DNA from 3 places in the Streptomyces sp. NPDC054932 genome. Region 2 is predicted to be linked to each of the others. Evidence: riboswitches for the same ligand, from Rfam matches in the RefSeq annotation. Region 2 holds a riboswitch; each other region holds the start of a gene.
The links. A riboswitch is a leader RNA that binds a small molecule or an ion and turns the genes downstream of it on or off. The one in region 2 is predicted to bind cobalamin.
Positions count from the first base shown of each region.

Region 1 (7,739 bases), on a different contig from region 2:
CGAGCGGGGCGGGGGTGTTCGCGACCGGCACCATGCGGTGGGTGGAGGCCCTGGACGCGACGGGCGACGGCCGGAACGGGAAGAACCACGGTCTGGACGCACGGTCGGGCGCGCTGACCACGCGGGTGACCGAGAACCTGCTGCGGGTCTTCGCTGCGGGCCCGGCCGGCCGCACACACCCGGCTCAGGACAACGTCAAGGCGGTGTACGGGAGTTCGTGAGGCACGGGCGGGGTGGACTTCGGCCGGACGGGATGCCTAGGATTGTGATCACGGCATCGCGTGTCGGTCACCGGTCGGGTGAGGCATGGAGGCGCCGTGACGTGCCTTTCGGAGGCATTCACTCATGTCCGTTCATCTGAACCACACGATCATCCACTCCCGTGACAACCGGGAGTCCGCCACCTTCCTGGCAGACATCCTCGGCCTCGAGGTCGGAACCGAGTGGGGACCCTTCATCCCCGTCGACACCGCGAACGGGGTCACCCTGGACTTCGCGACCGTTCCGGCCGGGTCCATCACCGTCCAGCACTACGCGTTCCTCCTCTCCGAGGAGGAGTTCGACGTGGCCTTCGAGAAGATCAGGTCGGGGAAGGTCCCGTACTTCGCCGATCCGCACGGTCGGCACCCGGGCGAGATCAACCACAACGACGGGGGCCGCGGGGTGTACTTCACGGACCCCAGCGGGCACGGGATGGAGATCATCACCCGCCCGTACGGCTACCAGGAGCCCGACGCCGAGTAGGAGCGGGCGCCGGCCGCGCGTCGGCCGGATGACGGCCGTCGGCCATCGGGCCGTCGGCCATCGGGCCGCCGTCATCCGGCCGCCGTCATCCGCTCCATGACGGCCACCGGCAGCGCCGGGTTGCGGGCCGCGGCCTCCGCCGTCGCCCCGTCCTCCAGCAGCCCGATGAGGACGGGTACGGGCACCCGTGGATGCCGGGCGGCCACCGCGCGCACGCCGCCGTCCGGGTCGTCGAGCATCCGCACCACGGAGTCCGGCGACAGCCTTGGGTCGGTGGCGGCGCGCAGCCGGACCTCCGCGTCCCCGTCCCTGCTGAACCGTTCCACCAGCGCGGGCGTCGAGTCCGGGTCGTCCAGCGCCAGCTGCCGCAGGCGTGGGTGCGGGTCGTCCGCGTGGCGGAGCAGGTCGCGCCGTGGGAAGTTCGGGTGCCCGTAGGGCCGGTCGGGGGTGGAGAGGCTCCCGTTCCACCACTGCCACACCTCCAGCAGCATGTCCGCCGGGGCATCGTCGCAGTGCTCGGCGAGGAAGAGCCGGACGACCCGGTCCTCGTCCCGGGCCAGCCGTTCCACCACGTCCGGCGGCAGCCGCGGGGCCATCGCGACCGTGCTGCGCAGCAGCAGGTGCGGGGACACCGCGAGGCGGCGCATCGCCTCCGCGTCCCCGTGCAGCGCCACCACCCATGGGATCGGCCGCCGGATGAGCCGTGGGTCGATGTCGACCCGCACGGCCGACCGCTGCTCCTCCGTCAGCTCGGGCCGCGTGGACACGGCGAGGCGTACGTCGTCGTCCGGGTCGGCGGCGAGTACCTCGACCAGGTCGGGGTCCAGGTAGGGGTTCCGGGCCAGGCCCAGGCGCCACTGGGGGTCCTGGTCGGCGCAGAGCCGCGTGGCGAGGTCCCGGTCCAGCCGGTAGCCCTCGACGAGGCGGCCGGCCCCGTGCGCGGAGTCCACGTACTGCGCCGTGAGCGGTGCCTCCTCGTGCCGGGCGAGCGTGACCGCGGCCCGGACGGCGGGGGCTGGATCGGCCGCGAGCCGGGCCCGGGTCTCCTCGTCGAGGACGGGCCAGGCGGTCTCGCACGCGGCGGCCCGTACCCGTGGCAGTGGGTCCGCCAGCAGGACGAGGGACAGTGGGAGGGGCAGGGCGGGCATGAGGGCCAGCTCCTCCCGGACCGCGCCGGAGGGGTCCTCGGCGAGCGTCGCGTACGCCGTGGCCGTCAGCTCCCGCCCGGTGGCGGCCGCGGCCTGGAGCATCAGTTGGCGCCGGGCGCCGCCCTGTTCACCGAGCACGAGCCGCGACCACTGTTCCGGCGACAGCGCGAGGCAGGCGGGCCATTCGGCGAGGCGGCCGCGTACCTGCCGGTCCGGGTGGTCGACGGCGGCGTCGACGAGGGCGGCGGGCAGGTCGCGGCGTGCCAGGAGGTACAGGTCCAGCTGCCGGTCCACGTCCAGCATCCGGATCCGGATGTCGTCCGGTGTGGCCGCGTTGAAGCTCAGCCCCCGGAGCCGGGCCCGCCGCAGGCCCGGCTCCGCGTGCGGCCCCCAGTCCCGCGCCCGCCACCGGTCGTCATCGGGCCGTCGTACGTCTGTCCCCATCCAAGGGAAGGTAGACGATGTTCGGCGTGCCCGTGTCCGGGTGGACCCGGACTCGGGTCCGTACCCCGTACACCTCGGCCAGCAGTTCCTCGGTGAGCACCTCCTGCGGCGGGCCCGAGGCGGCGACCCGGCCGCCCGACAGGACGTACAGGCGGTCGCAGTAGGCGGCGGCGAGGTTGAGGTCGTGCAGGACGAGCAGGCCGGTGGCGGGCAGCCCGCGGACCAGGGCCAGGATCTCCAGCTGGTAGCGGATGTCCAGGTGGTTGGTCGGCTCGTCCAGGGCGAGCAGGCCGGGTTCCTGGACGAGGGCTCGGGCCACCAGGGCGCGTTGCCGTTCGCCGCCGGAGAGCTCGTCGAAGCGGCGGCCGGCGAAGGGGCCGGCGCCCACGGTCTCCAGGGCTTCGGCGACGCGCCGCGCGTCGTGCGGACCGTCCTGTTCCCAGAACCGTTTGTGCGGGCTGCGTCCCATGGCGACGACCTCGCGGACGCTCAGCCCGAGGGTGCCGCTCGCGTCCTGCGGTACGACCGCCACGCGGCGCGCCCGGTCCTTGACGGTGAGCGTGCTCGCGTCCGCGCCGTCCAGCAGGACCCGGCCGGCGGTGGGGCGCAGGGCGCCGTAGACGCAGCGCAGCAGTGTGGTCTTGCCGCTGCCGTTGGGACCGACCACGCCCACCGTCTCGCCGGGGCGGGCGGCGAGGTCGATTCCGTGCAGCAGTGTGTGCCCGTCGGTCTCGTAACGGACGCCCTGGACGGTGAGTTCCACGGGCGGCCGCGCCGGGTTCCCGGTCATCCGGTGACCCCTTCGGTCCGGGTGGAGCGGCGCAGCATCCACAGGAAGAACGGTCCGCCGACCAGCGCCGTGACCACGCCCACCGGTATCTCCGCGGGTGCGGCGGCGGTGCGGGCGACCAGGTCGGCCAGGATCAGGAACACCGCGCCGCCCAGAGCGGCCACGGGGAGCAGCGCCCGGTGTCCGGCGCCGACGACCATCCGGGCGGCGTGCGGGACCATCAGGCCGACGAAGCCGATCGCCCCGCTGTAGGCGACGAGCACGCCGATGACGAGCGAGGTGAGGACGAAGGCGGCGGCCCGGAAGCGCCCGGTGTCCAGTCCGAGGGTGCGCGCGCCCTCCTCCCCGGCGAGGAGCAGGTCGAGCGGCCGGGCGAGGGCGATGAGCAGGCCGGTGCCGATCACCAGCGCGAGGGAGGGCAGGACCAGTTCGTCCCAGCGGGCCCCGCCGAGGCCGCCGAGGGTCCAGAAGAGGACCGAGCGGATCTGGTCCGGGTGCGCGGAGAGCACGAGGACGAGACTGGTGAGGGCGGACAGGATGTACTGGACGGCGACGCCGGCGAGGGTGAGCCGGCCGGTGGTCATCGTTCCGCCGCGCCGGGCCATCGCGTAGACGGCGACGAGGGCGGCCATGGAACCGGCGAAGGCGGCCAGCGGCAGGCCCATGCCGAACGCGAAGGCTCCCGTACCGAAGACGATCACGAGGACGGCTCCGGCGGAGGCCCCGGAGGAGGCGCCGAGCAGGAAGGGGTCCGCGAGCTCGTTGCGTACGAGGGCCTGCAGCACGGTGCCCGCGACCGCGAGCCCGGCGCCGACGACGGCCCCGAGGAGGACGCGCGGGAGCCGGACGTCCCAGACGATGGAAGCGAAGGCTCCGGTGCGCCGCTCCCCGGACAGGCCGCTGACGACTATGTCGAGTACGCGCTCGGGGGCGATCCGTACGGCCCCCAGTGCCAGCCCCGCGACCGCCGCGGCGGCGAGCGCGGCGACCAGCGCGAGGAGGACGGTGGCGGTGCGCAGCCTCACGGGGCGGCGGGGTGGAGCTGACCGCTCAGGGACTCGACGGCGTCGGCGACGCGCACGCCGAGGACGGCCGAGGAGAGCGGCAGCACGACGAAGCGCCGGTTCTTGACGGCGGGTACCTCGGCGAGGGCCGGGTCGTTCAGCAGGCGCTGCTTCTTGGCCTCGACGGGGGTGCCGCCGTAGTCGTAGATGAGGACGACATCGGGCCGGCGCTCGATGACCTGCTCCCACGACACGTCGCCGAAGGAGTCCTTGAGGTCGGCGAAGACGTTCGTGCCGCCTGCGAGCGAGATGATCTCGTTGCCGATGCCGTTGCCCCCGGAAGTGGAGGCGGAGGCGTCGCCGGAGTCGTAGACGAAGACGGACGGGCGGGGCCCGTCCTTGACGCGGGCGGTCACGGCGTCGATGCGGCGCTGCTCGTCCTCGATGAGCCGGGTGCCGCGCTCCGGTACGCCGAAGGTCCGTGCGACCTCGGTGATCTCGGTCTTGAGCTGGTCGAGGCCGACCTTGCCCTCGGTGCAGTACTCCACGTTGAGCCGGGAGTCGATACCGGACTTGGCGAGTCCCTCGCGGTCGCGCCCCTGCGCCTTGTCGAAGGCGCTGGCGTACCCGCCGTACACGAAGTCGGGGTCGGCGCCGAGCAGGACCTCCTTGGAGGGGTACTCCTCGGCCAGCACCTTGATCTTGTCGTAGCCGGGCCGGTACGCGGGCAGCACGGCGTCGTCGAGGTACGCGGACCCGGCGATCCGGTCGCCCAGCCCGAGGGCGAGGAGCAGCTCGGTGGCGTGCTGGTTCATGGTGACCGCGCGCCGGGGCGGGGACTGGTAGGTGCTGCTCACACCGCAGTTGGTGAGGGTGTACGGAAACCCGGGCGCCGCGGGCTCCTCCGCGGCCTTGTCCTCGCCCGCCCCGGGAGAACCGGCGCAGGCAGTCAGGGGTATCAGGAGGGCGAAGGGGACGAGTGCGCGCAGAACTGCGCGGGAACGCGACGGCATGACGAGGCCTCTCCGGGGGATCCGCGTCCCCTGGTCGACGTGAACTGTGAGAGAGGCGGCGCGTCAGTGTCTGACTCCCGGTCTCCCGCGCGGGGACGACCGGTCACAGTGGCGGGACCGCACCGGAATCACACCGGTTTCCTGTCCTGCACCGCCTGGGGCAACACGGACAGTCTGCCAGAAAGCACCAGCCAACCGACCCTGCGGGGTCACGCGGGGCGGCCACCCCGGCGGCGGCAACGCCGACACCGGCTCCTTGCGCAGCATCCACCGCGGGGTGGTCGGTTGGTGGGCTTCTCAGGTCCGGGGGACGAACCGGGCGTCCTGTCGGCACGCACTCCGTGCGTTGTCGGTGATGCTCCGCAGTGGCGACAGCGCGTACCTGGCCATCACGTACCCTGCGGCGATCGACAGGGCGGCGAGGGCGACCAGGGCGAGCAGTGTGAACAACAGCGGAGATTCCCAGGCCTGTTGTCCCTGGCCGGCCGCACAGGGGTGCGGCCCGCTGTCCGTCGGTCCCGACCCGACGGCGGGCGTTGGCGCCGCACAGTCGCCGGTCATCAGTACGACCGACGTTTCGGATCCCAGCTCAAGGACCGGCGCGCTGCCCCTGCTCACGGCTTGCATCGCGAGCAGGGAGAGAACGGCGAGCAGCACCGCCCCGGCCACCATGAACACCCCGCCGTAGAGGCAGGTGAGACGTAAGAGGGTCACGGAACGGCGCTGTGGCGAAGGCTGCTCGTGGAGGCGCAGCCCGTCTGCCGTCCCTGCGCCACGGCCGGCGTGCACGGCGGTCGAAGTGACGCTGTTCGCGCCGCCGTTGACGTCGCCACCTCGGACTCGGATCGACATCGGCGCTTCCCCCTCAAGACGTGACAGCCCCCACTCTCTCCTGATGACCCTTAAGCGGCGCGTCAGTACGGGTACGGCCCGGGAGCGGGCCGGCCGGCGGTCTTGAACACGGCGGAGCCCCGCCGAATCATCGACGGGGCTCATTCCTTCCCGGCACGGGACCGTATGGCAGGGGCGGCAGGATTCGAACCTGCGACCATCGGTTTTGGAGACCGGTGCTCTGGCCGGCTGAGCTACGCCCCTTCGGTGGGACCAACGATGGCACGGCCGGACCCGGAGATCCATTTGTTTTGGGGCGCATCCGGCCGTTCCCGCATGATGGTGGTGATCGGAGCGGCCTTCGGGGGGCATGGTGGAGGACGCCGGGGTGGACCTGATCCGGCTGGTCGCCGAGGACAGCAGTGTCCGGTTGCCGGTGCTCGGCCGTCATCGGCCCGGGGCGACCCCGTACAACGACCATCTCGACGCCGAGATCGTCGTCACCAGCGGCTTCGCCAACGGACGCCTCAAGCTGCGCCTTTCGCCCGAGGACCTGGACGACTGGGCCGCAGGTCTCGATGAACCGGCCGCCGACAGAGGCATCCGCCGGCTGCGCGGCAACGGGATCCGCATCGAGGTCGACCGCCGGTTCTCGGTTCCCGTTCCGGTTGTCACCGTGGCGGACGAGGACGCCTCCGCCTCCTCGGTCCGCGTCCGGCTGGACGTGGGCCACGGCTGGGTCGACGACCTGCGCCGGCAGTACCGCCGGGTCCGGGATGCCTGACCCAACGAGGTGGTGACCGCTCCGCGCTCCAGGAGCCACTGGCAGTGAAGGGTGGCGGGGCCCGGGGATGCGGAGGATCGTGAGGAAGGGGAGCCGTGGAACGGGAGGTTCCGTCATGGCCCGAAGCCGACGACCCGGCCGCACGGGACTCCGGGCCGTTCTCGTGGCGCTCGCACTCCTCGCTCCCGCCCTGTCGGGAGCGTCCCCGGGCGGCTCGGGCGAGACGATCTCCCTTGCCGGGAGCCTGCCCGGTGAGCGGCTCGACGTCACGTTGACGCAGGTGGTGGACCCCGCGACCCCCGCGGCCCCTGCGACCCCCGCCGCACCCGTTGGCTCCACCGGCCCCGACCGGCTCGTCGCGACGCGCTTCCGCCTGGAGAACACCGGGACGGCCGTCTACCAGGACTCCCCCGCGCCGGCCGCGCACCTGCTGGACACCACCGGGCGCCGGTTCACCGGGCTCGGCGTCCCCACCACTGCCGGACCGGCCTTCCCGGACACCGTCACGCTCGACCCAGGAGACACGGCGGAGGGTCTCATCACCTTCCGGCTCCCGCAGGACGCCGACCCGGCCGCGGTCCAGTTCGCCCTCGACGGCGGACTGGCCGACGACGTCGGCCAGTGGAGCCTGCAGCCCCAGTAGCGGGCGGCGAGTTTCGGCCACCCCCTTGACCGCTCTGGTCCAGACCAATAGTTTCCGGCATGCACAGCGCACGCGCACACGCCCCGCTCCCCGCATCCGCAAAGGAAGCCCATGCGCCGCAGCATGCTCGGCAGGATGGCCGTCGCCGCCTGCTCCCTCTCCCTGCTGACCGCCTTCGCGCCCGCCGCCGCCGCGCAGGCCGACGGCGGCCACGACCGCCCGTACAAGAAGGTCGGCTACTTCACCCAATGGGGTGTCTACGGACGGGACTTCCAGGTCCAGGACCTGGAGGCGAACGGCTCCGCCGGAAAGCTCACCCACATCAACTACGCCTTCGG
Region 1 is NZ_JBSGXU010000058.1:11,378-19,116, forward strand. Features, by position in the region: gene ACWGE1_RS17925 (N,N-dimethylformamidase beta subunit family domain-containing protein) at 1-221, shown strand, start outside; gene ACWGE1_RS17930 (VOC family protein) at 346-744, shown strand; gene ACWGE1_RS17935 (PE-PGRS family protein) at 816-2,336, opposite strand; gene ACWGE1_RS17940 (ABC transporter ATP-binding protein) at 2,308-3,126, opposite strand; gene ACWGE1_RS17945 (FecCD family ABC transporter permease) at 3,123-4,151, opposite strand; gene ACWGE1_RS17950 (ABC transporter substrate-binding protein) at 4,148-5,143, opposite strand; cobalamin riboswitch at 5,188-5,329, opposite strand; gene ACWGE1_RS17955 (hypothetical protein) at 5,441-5,857, opposite strand; tRNA gene ACWGE1_RS17960 (tRNA-Trp) at 6,162-6,238, opposite strand; gene ACWGE1_RS17965 (DUF5959 family protein) at 6,345-6,758, shown strand; gene ACWGE1_RS17970 (DUF4352 domain-containing protein) at 6,874-7,401, shown strand; gene ACWGE1_RS17975 (glycoside hydrolase family 18 protein) at 7,513-7,739, shown strand, end outside.
Region 1: another riboswitch for cobalamin. It lies ahead of ACWGE1_RS17950 (ABC transporter substrate-binding protein); the one in region 2 lies ahead of ACWGE1_RS04045 (ribonucleoside-diphosphate reductase subunit alpha).

Region 2 (7,739 bases):
CCCGGAAGGTGCGCCGGAAGGAGTTCGGCGTGGTGCCCAGGGTCCGCAGGAAGTGGTGGCGCAGGGCGGCCGCGTTGCCGAAGCCGGAGCGGCCGGCGATCGCGTCGACCGTGTCGTCGGTGGACTCCAGCAACTCCTGCGCCAGCAGGACCCGCTGGCGCAGCACCCACTTGTACGGGGTGGTGCCGGTCTCCTGGAGGAAGCGGCGGGCGAAGGTCCGCGGCGACATGTGCGCGCGCTCCGCGAGCTGCTCCACGGTGATCTCGTCCTCCAGGTGGCGGGCCATCCACTCGATCACCTCGCCCACCGTGTCGCAGGCGGTGCGGGGCAGCGGCCGCTGGATGTACTGGGCCTGCCCGCCGTCCCGGTGGGGCGGTACCACCATCCTGCGCGCGATGATGTTGGCCACCTCGGCGCCGTGCTCCTGGCGGACCACGTGCAGGCAGGCGTCGATGCCCGAAGCCGTGCCGGCGGCGGTGATCACCGAGCCCTCGTCCACGTAGAGGACGTCCGGGTCGACGAAGGCCCGCGGGAAGCGGCGGGCCAGGGCCGCGGAGTGCATCCAGTGAGTGGTGCACCGGCGGCCGTCGAGCAGCCCGGCGGCGCCGAGGACGTAGGCCCCGCTGCACACGCTCAGGACCCGCGCACCCCGGTCCACGGCCCGGCGCAGGGCCGCCAGCAGGGGCTCGGGGTAGACGCGTACGCCGGCGTCACCGGCGGCGGGCAGGCAGATGAGGTCGGCCTCCTCCAGCCGCTCCAGCCCGTGCGCGGGGGTGATCCCGAAGGCGCCCCCGCCCACGGTCAGCGGCCCTTCCTCCGCCGCGCACACGGCGAAGTCGTACACCGGTACGCCCATCTCACTGCGATCGATTCCGAACACCTCGCAGAAGATCCCCAGCTCGAAGGGGGCGACTCCGTCGACGAGGGCCACGGCCACGTTGGTCAGCATGAGAGCAGTGTGGCAGTAATTCGGTCTTCCATGACAGTCCTGCCACTGTCGATCATGGGCGATCAGGCGGACAGTAGAGGTATGACCACTTTCGTGAGTTACCTCGTCGTCATCGCCTTCGCCGCCCTGCTGATCGGGCCCGGCCTGTACGGGATCCTGCACGACCGGCGCATCGACCGGCAGCTGCGGGCCGTCGCGACCCGGCTGGTGTGGCTCCCCCGCCAGCGCGCGGGCGGCCTCCCGCCCACCCCGCGGCGGCGGGCCCTGCGGCCCTCCGTCCGGCGGCACTGGGGCCCCATCGCCCACTGAACACCGGGGAACGCGAGAAGCCGGGACACGGAAACTCCGCATCCCGGCTCCCCGGTCGGACCGCACGAGGTCTCAGAAGTCCTCGTCCAGGTCGACCGTGCCCTCGACCGCGACCTGGTAGGCCGACGGACGGCGCTCGAAGAAGTTCGTCAGCTCCTGGACGCCCTGCAGCTCCATGAAGGAGAACGGGTTCTGCGAGCCGTACACCGGCGGGAAGCCCAGACGGACCAGACGCTGGTCCGCGACGCACTCCAGGTACTCGCGCATCGACTCGGTGTTCATGCCCGGCAGGCCGTCGCCGCACAGGTCGCGGCCGAACTGCAGCTCCGCCTCCACGGCCTCCTTCAGCATGTCGGTGACCTGCTGCTGGAGGGCGTCGTCGAAGAGCTCCGGCTCCTCCTTGCGGACCGTGTCCACGACCTCGAACGCGAAGTTCATGTGCATGGTTTCGTCGCGGAACACCCAGTTGGTGCCGGTCGCCAGGCCGTGCAGCAGGCCGCGCGAGCGGAACCAGTAGACGTACGCGAAGGCGCCGTAGAAGAACAGGCCCTCGATGCACGCGGCGAAGCAGATCAGGTTCAGCAGGAAGCGGCGGCGGTCGGCGGCCGTCTCCAGGCGCTCGATCTTCTCGACCGAGTCCATCCACTTGAAGCAGAACTGCGCCTTCTCGCGGATGGAGGGGATCTCCTCGACCGCGTCGAAGGCGGCCGCACGGTCGTCCGGGTCGGGCAGGTAGGTGTCGAGCAGCGTCAGATAGAACTGGACGTGCACGGCCTCCTCGAACAGCTGGCGCGACAGGTACAGGCGCGCCTCCGGGGAGTTGATGTGCTTGTAGAGCGTCAGCACCAGGTTGTTCGAGACGATCGAGTCACCCGTCGCGAAGAACGCGACCAGGCGGCCGATCATGTGCTGCTCGGAGGGCGTCAGCTTCGCCAGGTCGGCGACGTCCGAGTGGAGGTCGACCTCCTCGACGGTCCAGGTGTTCTTGATCGCGTCCCGGTAGCGCTCGTAGAAGTCCGGGTAGCGCATCGGGCGGAGCGTGAGCTCGAAGCCCGGGTCCAGGAGGTTCTTGGTGTCGTTGGAGCTCATTACTGGCAGGCCTCGCAGGACTCGGGGTTCTCAAGGGAGCAGGCGAGCGCTTCCGCGGCCGCGGCGTCGGCGGCGGCGTCGGCCAGCGGGAGCGCTGCGGGAGCGGCCGCCTGCGCGGCGCGGGCGATCTTCGTCGCCGGGCGCGAACGCAGGTAGTACGTGGTCTTCAGGCCCTGCTTCCAGGCGTACGCGTACATCGAGCTGAGCTTGCCGATGGTGGGCGTCTCCAGGAACAGGTTCAGCGACTGCGACTGGTCCAGGAACGGCGTACGGGCCGCCGCCATGTCGATCAGACCGCGCTGCGGGATCTCCCACGCCGTGCGGTACAGCTCGCGGACCTCGGCCGGGATCCAGCCGAAGCCCTGGACCGAGCCGGAGGAGTCGCGCAGCGCCTCACGGGTCTGGGCGTCCCACACGCCGAGCTGCTTCAGCTCCTCCACCAGGTAGCCGTTCACCTGGAGGAACTCACCGCTGAGGGTCTCGCGCTTGAAGAGGTTGGAGACCTGCGGCTCGATGCACTCGTACACGCCGGCGATCGAGGCGATCGTGGCCGTCGGGGCGATGGCCAGGAGCAGGGAGTTGCGCATGCCGGTCTCGGCGACACGGGCGCGCAGCGCCTCCCAGCGCTCCGGCCAGTTCAGCTCCACGTCGTAGTGGTCCGGGTGCAGGACACCGCGGGCGGTGCGGGTCTGCTCCCAGGCCGGCAGCGGGCCGCTGCGCTCGGCGAGGTCGCACGAGGCCTCGTAGGCGGCCAGCATGATGCGCTCGGAGAGCTTGGTGGACAGGGCCTTCGCCTCGGGGGAGTCGAAGGGCAGCTTCAGCTTGAAGAAGACGTCCTGGAGGCCCATCGCGCCCAGGCCCACCGGGCGCCAGCGGGCGTTGGAACGGCCGGCCTGCTCGGTCGGGTAGAAGTTGATGTCCACCACGCGGTCGAGGAAGGTCACGGCGGTGCGGACGGTCTCGTCCATCCGCTCCCAGTCGATGTCGCCGTCCACGACGAAGGCGCCCAGGTTGACCGAACCGAGGTTGCAGACGGCGGTCTCGCCGTCGTTGGTGACCTCGATGATCTCGGTGCACAGGTTCGAGGAGTGCACGACGGTGCCCGGCTCGGCCGTCTGGTTCGCCGTGCGGTTGGAGGCGTCCTTGAAGGTCATCCAGCCCTGGCCGGTCTGCGCGAGGGTGCGCATCATCCGGCCGTACAGGTCGCGGGCGGGCATGGTCTTGCGGGCCAGGCCCTCCGCCTCGGCCTTGCGGTAGGCGGCGTCGAACTCGTCGCCCCACAGGTCGACCAGCTCGGGCACGTCGGCCGGGGAGAACAGCGACCAGTCGGCGTCGGCGTTCACGCGGCGCATGAACTCGTCCGGCACCCAGTGGGCGAGGTTCAGGTTGTGCGTACGGCGCTGGTCCTCACCGGTGTTGTCGCGGAGCTCCAGGAACTCCTCGATGTCCGCGTGCCAGGTCTCCAGGTAGACGGCGGCGGCACCCTTGCGGCGGCCGCCCTGGTTCACGGCGGCGACGGACGCGTCGAGGGTCTTCAGGAACGGCACGATGCCGTTGGAGTGGCCGTTGGTGCCGCGGATCAGCGAACCGCGGGCGCGGATGCGGGAGTACGAGAGGCCGATGCCGCCGGCGTGCTTGGAGAGCCGGGCGACCTGGTGGTAGCGGTCGTAGATCGAGTCGAGCTCGTCCAGCGGGGAGTCCAGCAGGTAGCAGGAGGACATCTGCGGGTGCCGGGTGCCGGAGTTGAAGAGCGTGGGGGAGGACGGCAGGTAGTCCAGACGGCTCATCAGCCGGTACAGCGAGGCCACTTCCTCCACGGCCTGGACGCTGTCGTCCGCGGCCAGGCCGCAGGCCACGCGCAGCATGAAGTACTGCGGGGTCTCGATGACCTGACGGGTGATCGGGTGGCGCAGCAGGTAGCGGCTGTGCAGGGTGCGCAGGCCGAAGAAGCCGAAGCGGTCGTCGGCGCCCTCGGCGAGCGTGAGCTCGACGAGCGAGTCCAGGCGGGCCGCGTGGGTGCGGACGAACTCGGCCGTGCGGTCGGCGATGAGGCCCTCGCGGTGACCGACCTCGACGGAGGCCGAGAAGGAGGTGGAGCCCTGGCTCGCGGCCTCGTCGCGCACGGCCAGCGTCAGCAGGCGGGCGGCGAGCCGGGAGTAGGCCGGGTCCTCGGAGATCAGACCGGCGGCGGCCTCCGTGGCCAGCCCGCGCAGTTCGGCGTCGTCGGCGGCGGAGCTGCGGCCGCGCAGCGCGGAGGCCGCGACCCGGCCGGGGTCGGTGTCGGGGAGGTCCGCCGTAAGTTCGGTGAGGGTACGCAGCAGCGTGGCCCCCGGGCCCTCGGTGTTGTCGCCAGAAGTGGACTCGGCGCGCGGTGCGGAAGGCGCGATGGTCACGGCGGGAGCTCTCCCTCGCTCGGCCCGGTCATCGGCGGGGCGGGGCGCGAGCGGGCGCATGCGGGCGCGACGAGAACGCGTACCCCCGCATGGCGTCCACCGGCCCAACCGCGAGGCCCGGACGAATCGGCACCCGGTTCGGTCGAGCCGGGCACGCTGTAGGCAGGTCATCGGACTTGGCGTCCGGTAGCCGGACACTTCATACCGTTGCGGGACAGTTCCGGATTCGCACCGGATTCCCCTGCAGCGACAGCAGGCATGAGCATACATGTGGGGGCGGCCCGTTGCGGCAACCCCCACATGTAGTGTCGGCGTGGCTACAGCTTGAGTCGATACGTGAGGAGTGTCAGGCCGTCGATCGGCGCCCAGTCCCGCTCCGGCGTGCGCACGAAGCCCAGTCGTACGTAGATCCGGTGGGCCCCGGCCATGCTGCGCTGGGTGGAGAGCGCGAGGCCCGTCACACCCTCGATCGCCCGCGCCCGCTCGATGCACGCCCGCACCAGGGCCTCGCCGGCGCCCTGGCCGCGCGCCCCGTGGGCCACCGCGAGCATCCGGAACTCCGCCTCGTCGGGGGCGGCGATGTCGGCGAGCGGGCTGCCGGGGGCGGCGAAGGTCACCCCGCCCAGCACCCGCCCCTCCCGCTCGGCGACGAGCACCTCGGCCCGGGCCGCCCGGCCGGCCACGTCGCGCAGCACGTGCAGGTATTCGTCATCCTCGTTGAAGTCCAGATGCCCGTCGGCGAGGTAGGCCTGCGCCGTGATCTCACCCAGCTCCGCGTACTCGGCGGGCCGCACCGCCCTGATCGTCATGTCCATGCGGTCGAGTGTGCAGGACGGGTGACGGCGGGCGCTGTCCTCGAAGTCGGCACCGACGCGAAGGCCCCGCCGGAAGCATCCGGCGGGGCCTTCGGCGTGCGGGGCGGCTCAGCAGCAGCGGAAGCCCTCGCGGGGGTCCGCCTCGCGGGCGTCCGTACGGGCGCGTTCGAAGGCGCGGCGGGTGAGGACCTCCGCGTCCGGGTCGTGGGAGCGGGCGTGGGCGACGTACCGGTCGTACGCGGCCTCCCCCGAGAACTCCCGTACGTAGAACCGGGCCCTGGCCAGCACGCTCCGTACGGTGCTCACGCCACCGGCTCCTTGACGTGTCCGCCGCCCGCGTCCGGGCCCGCCGCGGCGAGCTCCGCCCGCTCCTCGGCGGTCGCGATCAGTCCGGCGGGGGCGACGATCTTCGACTCGGTCCACGGGACCTCGGAGAGGGTCGCCGACTCCGGGTTGCGGACGGCCTTCAGGCAGGTCCGGGCCGCGTCCGCGAGGACCACCAGGATCAGGACCGCGAAGAAGGCGCACAGCACGCCGTCGACCGTGGCGTTGGTGACCACGGTGTGCATGTCGTCCATGTTCTTCGCCGGAGGCAGGACCTTGTCGGCGTCGATTCCGGCCTGGTACTTGTCGCGCTGGGCGAAGAAGCCGACCTTCACGTCCTTGGAGAAGATCTTCTGGTAGCTCGCGGTGAGGGTCACCGTGGCGTCCCAGACCAGCGGCACGCCCGTCACCCAGGCCCACTTGAGCCGGCCGGACTTGACCAGCAGCGTGGTGCAGACGGCGAGCGCGACCGCGGCGAGCAGCTGGTTGGCGATGCCGAAGAGCGGGAAGAGCTGGTTGATGCCGCCCAGCGGGTCCTTGATGCCGACCCACAGGAAGTAGCCCCAGCCGCCGACGACGATCGCGCTCGCGAACCACACGCCGGGCTTCCAGCTGACGTCCTTGAAGGACTTGTGGACGTTGCCGAGGGTGTCCTGGAGCATGAACCGGCCGACGCGGGTGCCCGCGTCGAGCGTCGTCAGGATGAAGAGCGCCTCGAACATGATCGCGAAGTGGTACCAGAACGCCTTCATGCCCGCGCCGCCGATCACGGCGGAGAAGATCTCCGACATTCCGAGTGCGAAGGTCGGCGCGCCGCCCGTGCGGGAGAGGAGGCTGGCTTCCTCGACGTCCTTGGCGGCCTGGGTGAGCGCCTCGGGGGAGATGGCGAAGCCGAAGTTCGTCACCGCCTGGGAGGCGGACTCGACGGTGGTGCCGATGACCCCGCCGGGGGAGTTGACGGCGAAGAAGAGGCCGGGCTCGATGATGCAGGCCGCGATGATCGCCATGACGGCGACGAAGGACTCGGTCAGCATCGCGCCGTAGCCGATCATGCGGACCTGGGTCTCCTTCTGGATCATCTTCGGGGTGGTTCCCGAGGAGACCAGGGCGTGGAAGCCGGAGAGCGCGCCGCAGGCGATGGTGATGAAGACGAAGGGGAACATCGACCCGGCGAAGACCGGTCCGTCGCCGCTCGCCGCGAAGTCGGTGATCGAGGGCATCTTCAGGGTGGGCATCGCGATGACCACGCCGAGCGCGAGGAGCGCGATGGTGCCGACCTTCATGAAGGTGGAGAGGTAGTCGCGGGGCGCGAGCAGCATCCACACCGGCAGCACCGATGCCAGGAAGCCGTACACCACCATCCAGATGACCAGCGTCTCCTTCTCCAGGGTGAAGGTGCCGGCGAAGGAGGACTCGGCGACCCAGCCGCCGGCGACGATCGCGAGCAGCAGCAGGGCGACGCCGATGACGGAGACCTCGGTGACCCGGCCCGGCCGCAGGACGCGCAGGTAGAAGCCCATGAAGACGGCGATCGGGATGGTCATGCCGATGGAGAAGACGCCCCAGGGGGAGTGCGCCAGGGCGTTGACGATGACCAGTGCCAGCACCGCCAGCAGGATGATCATGATGGCGAACACGGCGATGAGGGCGGCGGCCCCGCCGACGGGACCGATCTCGTCCCTGGCCATCTGGCCGAGCGAACGCCCGTCGCGGCGGGTGGAGAAGAACAGTGTGACCATGTCCTGCACGGCCCCGGCGAAGATGACGCCCGCGACGATCCAGATGGTGCCCGGCAGGTAGCCCATCTGCGCGGCGAGCACGGGTCCGACGAGCGGGCCGGCGCCGGCGACGGCGGCGAAG
Region 2 is NZ_JBSGXU010000008.1:70,825-78,563, reverse strand. Features, by position in the region: gene ACWGE1_RS04060 (helix-turn-helix domain-containing protein) at 1-949, opposite strand, end outside; gene ACWGE1_RS04055 (hypothetical protein) at 1,031-1,258, shown strand; gene ACWGE1_RS04050 (ribonucleotide-diphosphate reductase subunit beta) at 1,331-2,347, opposite strand; gene ACWGE1_RS04045 (ribonucleoside-diphosphate reductase subunit alpha) at 2,347-4,740, opposite strand; cobalamin riboswitch at 4,885-5,006, opposite strand; gene ACWGE1_RS04040 (GNAT family N-acetyltransferase) at 5,058-5,555, opposite strand; gene ACWGE1_RS04035 (CstA-like transporter-associated (seleno)protein) at 5,664-5,861, opposite strand; gene ACWGE1_RS04030 (carbon starvation CstA family protein) at 5,858-7,739, opposite strand, start outside.

Region 3 (7,739 bases), on a different contig from region 2:
CGGTTGGTCGGGTCCAGGACGTACGTCTCGGTGAGCTTGTCGTACATCCAGTCCGCGACCACACCCGTCGTGGCGTCGTAGCCGAAGAGGTAGTCCACCGTCGCCGCGAGCTCGAAGGCGCCCTTGTAGCCGTGGCGGCGCATCGCCTCGATCCACTTGGGGTTCACGACACGGGCCCGGAAGACGCGCGACGTCTCCTCGACCAGGGTGCGGGTCTTGACCGTCTCCGGGCGGGTGGAGTCGCCGATGTAGGCCTCGGGAGCGGTGCCGCGCAGGGCGCGGACCGTGGCCACCATGCCGCCGTGGTACTGGAAGTAGTCGTCCGAGTCCGCGATGTCGTGCTCGCGCGTGTCCGTGTTCTTCGCCGCGACCGTGATCCGCTTGTAGGCCGTCTCCATCTCGTCCCGGGCGGGGCGTCCTTCGAGGCCGCGGCCGTACGCGTAGCCGCCCCACACCGTGTAGACCTCCGCGAGGTCGGCGTCCGTACGCCAGTCGCGCGAGTCGATCAGCTGGAGGATGCCGGCGCCGTACGTGCCCGGGCGCGAGCCGAAGATACGGGTCGTCGCGCGCCGCTCGTCACCGTGCTCGGCCAGGTCCGCCTGGGCGTGGGCCCGGATGAAGTTCTCCGAGGCGGGCTCCTCCAGCGAGGCCGCCAGGCGGACCGCGTCGTCGAGGAGGCCGATGACGTGCGGGAACGCGTCGCGGAAGAAGCCCGAGATGCGCAGCGTCACGTCGATGCGGGGGCGGCCGAGCTCCGCGAGCGGGATCGGCTCCAGGCCGGTGACGCGGCGCGAGGCCTCGTCCCAGACCGGGCGGATGCCGAGGAGGGAGAGGGCCTCCGCCACGTCGTCGCCCGAGGTGCGCATCGCGCTCGTGCCCCACAGGGACAGGCCCACGGAGGCGGGCCACTCGCCGTTGTCGGTGCGGTAGCGGTTCAGCAGGGACTCGGCCAGGGCCTGGCCCGTCTCCCACGCGAGGCGCGAGGGGACGGCCTTGGGGTCGACCGAGTAGAAGTTGCGGCCCGTCGGCAGGACGTTGACCAGGCCGCGGAGCGGGGAGCCGGAGGGGCCCGCCGGGATGAAGCGGCCGTCCAGGGCCGCGACCACGTGCGCGATCTCGTCCGTGGTGCCGGCCAGGCGCGGGACCACCTCGTTCGCCGCGAAGGTCAGGACGGCGGTCACGTCCGCGCAGTGCCCGGCCGCGACCGCGGAGACGGCCGAGGGGTCCCAGTTCGCGTCCTCCATCGCCTGGACCAGGCCGCGGGCCTGGGCCTCGACCTCGTCCGCGGAGGTACGGGTGGCCTTGGACTCGTCCAGGCCGAGCGCCTCGCGCAGACCCGGCAGGGCCGTCGTACCGCCCCAGATCTGACGGGCGCGCAGGATCGCGAGGACCAGGTTGACCCGGGACTCACCGGTCGGCGCGCCGCCCAGGACGTGCAGGCCGTCGCGGATCTGGGCGTCCTTGACCTCGCACAGCCAGCCGTCGACGTGCAGCAGGAAGTCGTCGAAGCCCTCGTCGTCCGGGCGCTCCTCCAGACCCAGGTCGTGGTGGAGCTTCGCGGCCTGGATCAGCGTCCAGATCTGGGCGCGGATGGCGGGCAGCTTCGCCGGGTCCATCGCGGAGATCTGGGCGTACTCGTCCAGGTGCTGCTCCAGCCGCGCGATGTCGCCGTACGACTCCGCGCGCGCCATCGGCGGCACCAGGTGGTCGACCAGGGTGGCGTGCACGCGGCGCTTGGCCTGGGTGCCCTCGCCCGGGTCGTTGACCAGGAAGGGGTAGATGAGCGGCAGGTCGCCGAGGGCCGCGTCCGGGGCGCAGGCCGCGGACAGGCCGGCGTTCTTGCCCGGCAGCCATTCCAGGTTGCCGTGCTTGCCCAGGTGGATCATCGCGTCGGCGCCGAAGCCGCCGTCCTCGGCGCGCGCCTGGATCCAGCGGTACGCGGCCAGGTAGTGGTGCGAGGGCGGCAGGTCCGGGTCGTGGTAGATCGCGATCGGGTTCTCGCCGAAGCCGCGCGGCGGCTGGATGAGGATCAGGAGGTTCCCGCGGCGCAGCGCCGCGAGCACGATGTCGCCCTCCGGGTTCGCGGAGCGGTCCACGAACATGTTGCCCGGGGCCTCGCCCCAGTGCTCGGTGACGCTGTCGCGCAGCTCGGCCGGGAGCTCGGCGAACCAGCGCCGGTAGTCGGCGGCAGGGATGCGGACCGGGTTGCGGGCCAGCTGCTCCTCGGTCAGCCAGTCCTGGTCGTGGCCGCCGGCCTCGATCAGGGCGCGGATCAGCTCGTCGCCGTCGCCGGAGACCAGACCGGGGATGTTCTCGGTGGGACCGAAGTCGTAGCCGCCGGCGATGAGGGTGCGCAGCAGCTCCACGGCGCTGGCCGGGGTGTCGAGGCCGACCGCGTTGCCGATGCGGGAGTGCTTGGTCGGGTACGCCGAGAGGACCAGCGCGACCTTCTTGTCGCGGCGGTCGATGTGCCGCAGCCGGGCGTGGCGTACGGCGATCCCCGCGACCCGGGCGGCCCGCTCGGGGTCGGCCACGTAGGCGGGCAGGCCGTCCTCGTCGAGCTCCTTGAAGGAGAACGGGACGGTGATCAGGCGGCCGTCGAACTCGGGCACCGCGACCTGCGTGGCGGCGTCCAGCGGGGAGAGGCCCTCGTCGTTCTCCTCCCAGGCGGAGCGCGAGCCGGTCAGGCACAGGGCCTGCAGGATCGGCACGCCGAGCCCGGCGAGGGCGCCCGCGTCCCAGGACTCGTCGTCGCCGCCCGCCGAGGCGGTGGCGGGCTTGGTGCCGCCGGCCGCGAGGACGGTGGTGACGACCGCGTCGGCCGACTCCAGCGCGGCGATCAGCTCCGGCTCGGGGGTGCGCAGGGAGGACACGTACAGGGGCAGCGCCTGGGCGTCATGGCCCTCGATCGCGTCGCACAGGGCGTGCACGAAGGAGGTGTTGCCGCTCATCTGGTGGGCGCGATAGTAGAGCACGGCGATCCGCGGGCCGGTGGTGGTCCCGGGCGTGCGCTCCAGCGGGCCCCAGGTGGGGGCGGCGGCGGGCGGCTCGAAGCCGTGACCGGTCAGCAGGACCGTGTCGGAGAGGAAGCGGGCCAGCTGTTCCAGGTTGGCCGGGCCGCCGTGCGCGAGGTAGCCGTGGGCCTCGGCGGCGATGCCGATCGGGACCGTGGATGCCTCCATGAGCTGGGCGTCCGGTGCCTGCTCGCCGGTCAGGACCACGACCGGGCGGGTCTGGCCCGGGGCCAGGAGCAGATCGAGGCCGTCCTGCCAGGCGCGGAGGCCGCCGAGGAGACGTACGACGACCAGGTCGACCCCGTCGAGGAGGCCGGGGAGGTCGTCGAGGGGAAGACGGGAGGGGTTCGCGAACCGGTACGGGACGGGGCCGTCCGCCGTGTTCGCTGCGCGGGCGCTGAGCAGATCGGTGTCGGACGTCGACAGCAGCAGAATCATGCGGCGGCAGGCCTTCCTCGGGGTTTCCGCGCCCCGGGCAGTGTGAGGACAGCGGGAGTTCCTGACTCACCCCGGGCGCGGGATCGCTCCGCGGGGTTCACAGTGGCGGGACCGCGCCGGAATCGCACCGGGCTTCCTCCCATGTCGCCGTCCTCGGCGACGGCGGACCGTGTGGTCCGCCGGAAGGTCATCTTAGGGGCGGGTCGCTCCGGCCGGGGTGGGTGGGGTGGTGGCGGTGCGCCGGACGCTCCCGCCGGGGTGGCGGGTGTGCGCTTCCGGGTGCGGCGCCGTTGCCGGGGCTCTGCCCCGGACCCCGCGCCTCAAACGCCGGCGGGGCCGGAAGGGCGGGCTGCGGGGCTGGAGGGGCGGCGGGGAATCGCAGGTCGGGGTGGTGACGGACACAGGTCGGGGGGCCGCAATCGTGGGTATGCTCGCGGCCATGCCCCAGCCCCCCTCCGCCGCATCGCGGGACGAACCCGTCATACGGGATCGTGGTGACGCCTGTCCCGGCGCGCTGCGACTGCACGCGGCGGACGACGGGTTCCTGGCGAGGGTCCGGGTACCGGCCGGGCTGCTGACCGTCCGGCAGGCCTCGGTACTGGCGCTCGCCGCCGACCGGTTCGGCGACGGGCACCTGGAGCTGACCTCGCGCGGCAACGTGCAGCTGCGCGGCCTGGCCGACGGCTGCGTCGCCGGGCTCGCCCGGCTGCTGGACGGAGCGGGGCTGCTGCCCGCGCCGAGCCATGAGCGGGTACGGAACATCGTGGCGACACCGATGTCCGGACTGGACGGACCGGACGGGCCGGACGGAACGGCGGTGGACAGGACGGCGGCCGCGGACCGGCCCGACGCACTGGCCTGGGCCGTGGACTTCGACCGGCTGCTGTGCGCGAGCCCCTGGGCCGCCGCGCTGTCCGGGCGGTTCCTCTTCGCCTTCGACGACGGGCGCGGTGACGTGGCGTCACTCGGCCCCGACGTGACCGTCCTCGGCCGCCCCGGCGGCCGGGCACTGGTCCGCCTCGGCCGGGCCGCCGACGCCGTCGAGCTGGCCGGACAGGACGCCCCGCAGGCGGCGCTGCTGGCCGCCCGCTATTTCCTCGACGCCGCCGCGGCGGCGGGCACCCGCGCCTGGCGGGTGTCCGAACTGCCCGCCGAACACCCGCTGCACGCGGCCGGGTTCGCCCTGCGCCTGGCAGCCGGGGGGATCGACGCGAAGACCACTGGCGCGGTGGAATGGCCGTACGCTCCGCCGCCCCGGCCGTGGGGCGCGGGCGTGCACGACCGTGAGACCCTGTGCGTCCTGCCCCCGCTCGGCCGGCTCACCTCCGCCCAGTGGCGGGTCCTGCTGCAGGTCGCGGACCGGGGGAGCGGCCAGCTGCGCGTCACCCCCTGGCGCAGCGTCATCCTGCCCTCGGCGAGCGCCCGCAGGCCCATCAACGGCGCCGCCCGCATCGAGGCCGCCGGGCTGGTCCTCGCCCCCGGCAGCCCCTGGGAGTCCGTCACCGCCTGTACCGGGCAGCCGGGTTGCGCGAAATCCCTCGCGGACGTACGCGCAGACGCGCGGGCCGTCGCCGAGCGGGCGCGCGGACCGCTGCCCGTGCACTGGTCCGGCTGCGAGCGCCGCTGCGGCCATCCGCGCGGCACCGCCTGGGTGGATCTGGTCGCCACCGGGACCGGATACCGGATCGCCACCCCCGGCCGCCCCGTACGCGACGACGTACCGCCCTCCGAACTTGCCGCGGCACTCGCGGACGCCCGCACCGACCCCGACGTAGTGAAGAAATGAGCGAGTACACCGTGTTTGAGTACGAGAAGGACGGCGCGGCCATCTACCGCCAGTCCTTTGCCACGATCCGCGCCGAGGCGGACCTCTCCGGGCTGCCCGACACGGTCGCCCAGGTCGCGGTGCGCATGATCCACGCCTGCGGGATGACCGACCTCCCGCAGGACCTCGGCTTCACCCCCGAGGTCGTGCTGCGCGCCCGCGCCGCACTGGAGGCGGGCGCGCCGATCCTGTGCGACGTGCAGATGGTCGCCAGCGGTGTCACCCGCAAGCGGCTGCCCGCCGACAACGACGTGATCTGCACGCTCTCCGACCCGGCCGTACCGGAGCTCGCCGCGAGGATGGGCACCACGCGCAGCGCCGCCGCCCTGGAGGTGTGGCGCGACCGCGGCCTGCTGGAGGGTTCGGTGATCGCCGTCGGCAACGCGCCGACCGCGCTGTTCCGGCTGCTGGAGATGATCGAGGAGGGCGCCCCGCGCCCGGCCGCCGTCATCGGGGTTCCCGTCGGTTTCATCGGCGCCGCCGAGTCCAAGGACGCCCTCGCCGCCCACCCCTCCGGGCTCGACCACCTGATCGTGCGCGGCCGGCGCGGCGGCAGCGCGATGGCCGCCGCCGCCGTCAACGCCATTGCGAGCGTGGCCGAATGAGCGTCGCCGAGCCCAAGGGGCGGCTGTACGGGGTCGGGCTCGGCCCCGGCGACCCGTCGCTGATGACCCTGCGCGCCGTCGAGGTGATCGCCGAGGCCGACGTCGTGGCCTACCACAGCGCCCGCCACGGCCGTTCCATCGCCCGCTCGATCGCCGCGAAGCACCTGCGCGCGGACCACGTCGAGGAACCGCTGGTCTACCCGGTCACCACCGAGACCACCGACCACCCCGGCGGCTACCAGGGCGCGATGGAGGAGTTCTACGAGGCCGCCGCGGCCCGCCTCGCCGCCCACCTGGACGCCGGCCGGACCGTCGCCGTGCTTGCGGAGGGCGACCCGCTCTTCTACAGCTCGTACATGCACATGCACAAGCGGCTCGCGGACCGGTACGAGACCGAGGTCATCCCCGGCGTCACCTCCGTGAGCGCCGCCGCCGCCCGGCTCGGCACCCCGCTCGTGGAGGGCGAGGAGGTCCTGACCATCCTCCCCGGCACCCTGTCCGAGGAGGAGCTCACCGCCCGCCTCGCCGCCACCGACTCGGCGGTCGTGATGAAGCTCGGCCGGACCTTCCCCGCCGTCCGCGGCGCGATGGAGAACAGCGGCCGGCTCGCCGAGGCCCGCTACGTCGAGCGCGCCACCATGGAGGGCGAGCGCACCGGCCTCCTCGCCGACACCGACGCCGACAGCGTGCCGTACTTCGCCGTCGCCGTGGTCCCCAGCCGCATCGGCAACCCGGGCAGCGTGCCGTCCGGCCCCGGCGAGGTCGTCGTCGTGGGCACCGGCCCGGCCGGCCCGCTGTGGCTCACCCCGCAGACCCGGCGCGCGCTGGCCGACGCCGAGGTGCTGGTCGGCTACACGACCTACCTGGACCGGGTGCCCGTACGGCCCGGGCAGATCCGGCACGGCTCCGACAACAAGGTGGAGTCGGAGCGCGCCGAGTTCGCCCTCGACCTCGCCCGGCGCGGCAAGCGCGTGGCCGTGGTCTCCGGCGGCGACCCCGGCGTCTTCGCCATGGCCACGGCGGTCCTCGAGGTGGCCGGGCAGACGGAGTACAAGGACGTGCCGGTACGGGTCATGCCGGGGGTGACCGCGGCCAACGCGGCGGCCGCCGCGGCCGGCGCCCCGCTGGGCCACGACTACGCCACCATCTCCCTCTCGGACCGGCTCAAGCCCTGGGAGGTCATCGCGGAGCGGCTGCGGGCTGCCGCCGCGGCCGATCTGGTGCTGGCCCTCTACAACCCCGGCTCGCGCAGCCGGACCTGGCAGGTGGCCCAGGCCCGCGAGCTGCTGCTGGAGCTGCGCTCGCCCGGGACCCCGGTGGTCGTGGCGCGCGACGTGGGCGGCCCCGGGCAGTCGGTACGGATCGTCACGCTCGCCGAACTGGAGCCGTCCGAGGTGGACATGCGCACGCTCCTGCTGATCGGCTCCTCGCAGACGCAGGTCACCGAGCGGGCCGACGGGTCGAGGATCACCTGGACGCCGCGCCGGTACCCGTGATGACCGGGTGAGGCAGAACGGAACATGGGGAAGGCCCGGTGCGACGACCGCACCGGGCCTTCCCCGCGTTCCGGAGCCGGATGTCCTGCGGCTGTTCAGTCGGCCGCGGGCGTGCCGGCTCCCGCGGCCGCGCCGCGGGCCAGGCGGAACAGCACGTTCGGCCGCAGCGGGCCTTCGGGCGCGTCGGGGTCGTCGAAGTCGTCGGCCGGGTCCCGGGTCATCCCGATCCGCTGCATCACCGCCTGGGAGCGGAGGTTGCCGGCCGTCGTCACCGCGAGGATCTCGGGCAGCCCGAGCGCGTCGAAGCCGTGGGCCAGCACCGCACGCGCCGCCTCGGTGGCGTAGCCCTGTCCCCAGGCCG
Region 3 is NZ_JBSGXU010000033.1:50,614-58,352, reverse strand. Features, by position in the region: gene cobN (cobaltochelatase subunit CobN) at 1-3,452, opposite strand, end outside; cobalamin riboswitch at 3,495-3,626, opposite strand; gene ACWGE1_RS12425 (cobalamin biosynthesis protein CobG) at 3,892-5,238, shown strand; gene ACWGE1_RS12420 (precorrin-8X methylmutase) at 5,235-5,882, shown strand; gene ACWGE1_RS12415 (precorrin-2 C(20)-methyltransferase) at 5,879-7,378, shown strand; gene ACWGE1_RS12410 (GNAT family N-acetyltransferase) at 7,474-7,739, opposite strand, start outside.
Region 3: another riboswitch for cobalamin. It lies ahead of cobN (cobaltochelatase subunit CobN); the one in region 2 lies ahead of ACWGE1_RS04045 (ribonucleoside-diphosphate reductase subunit alpha).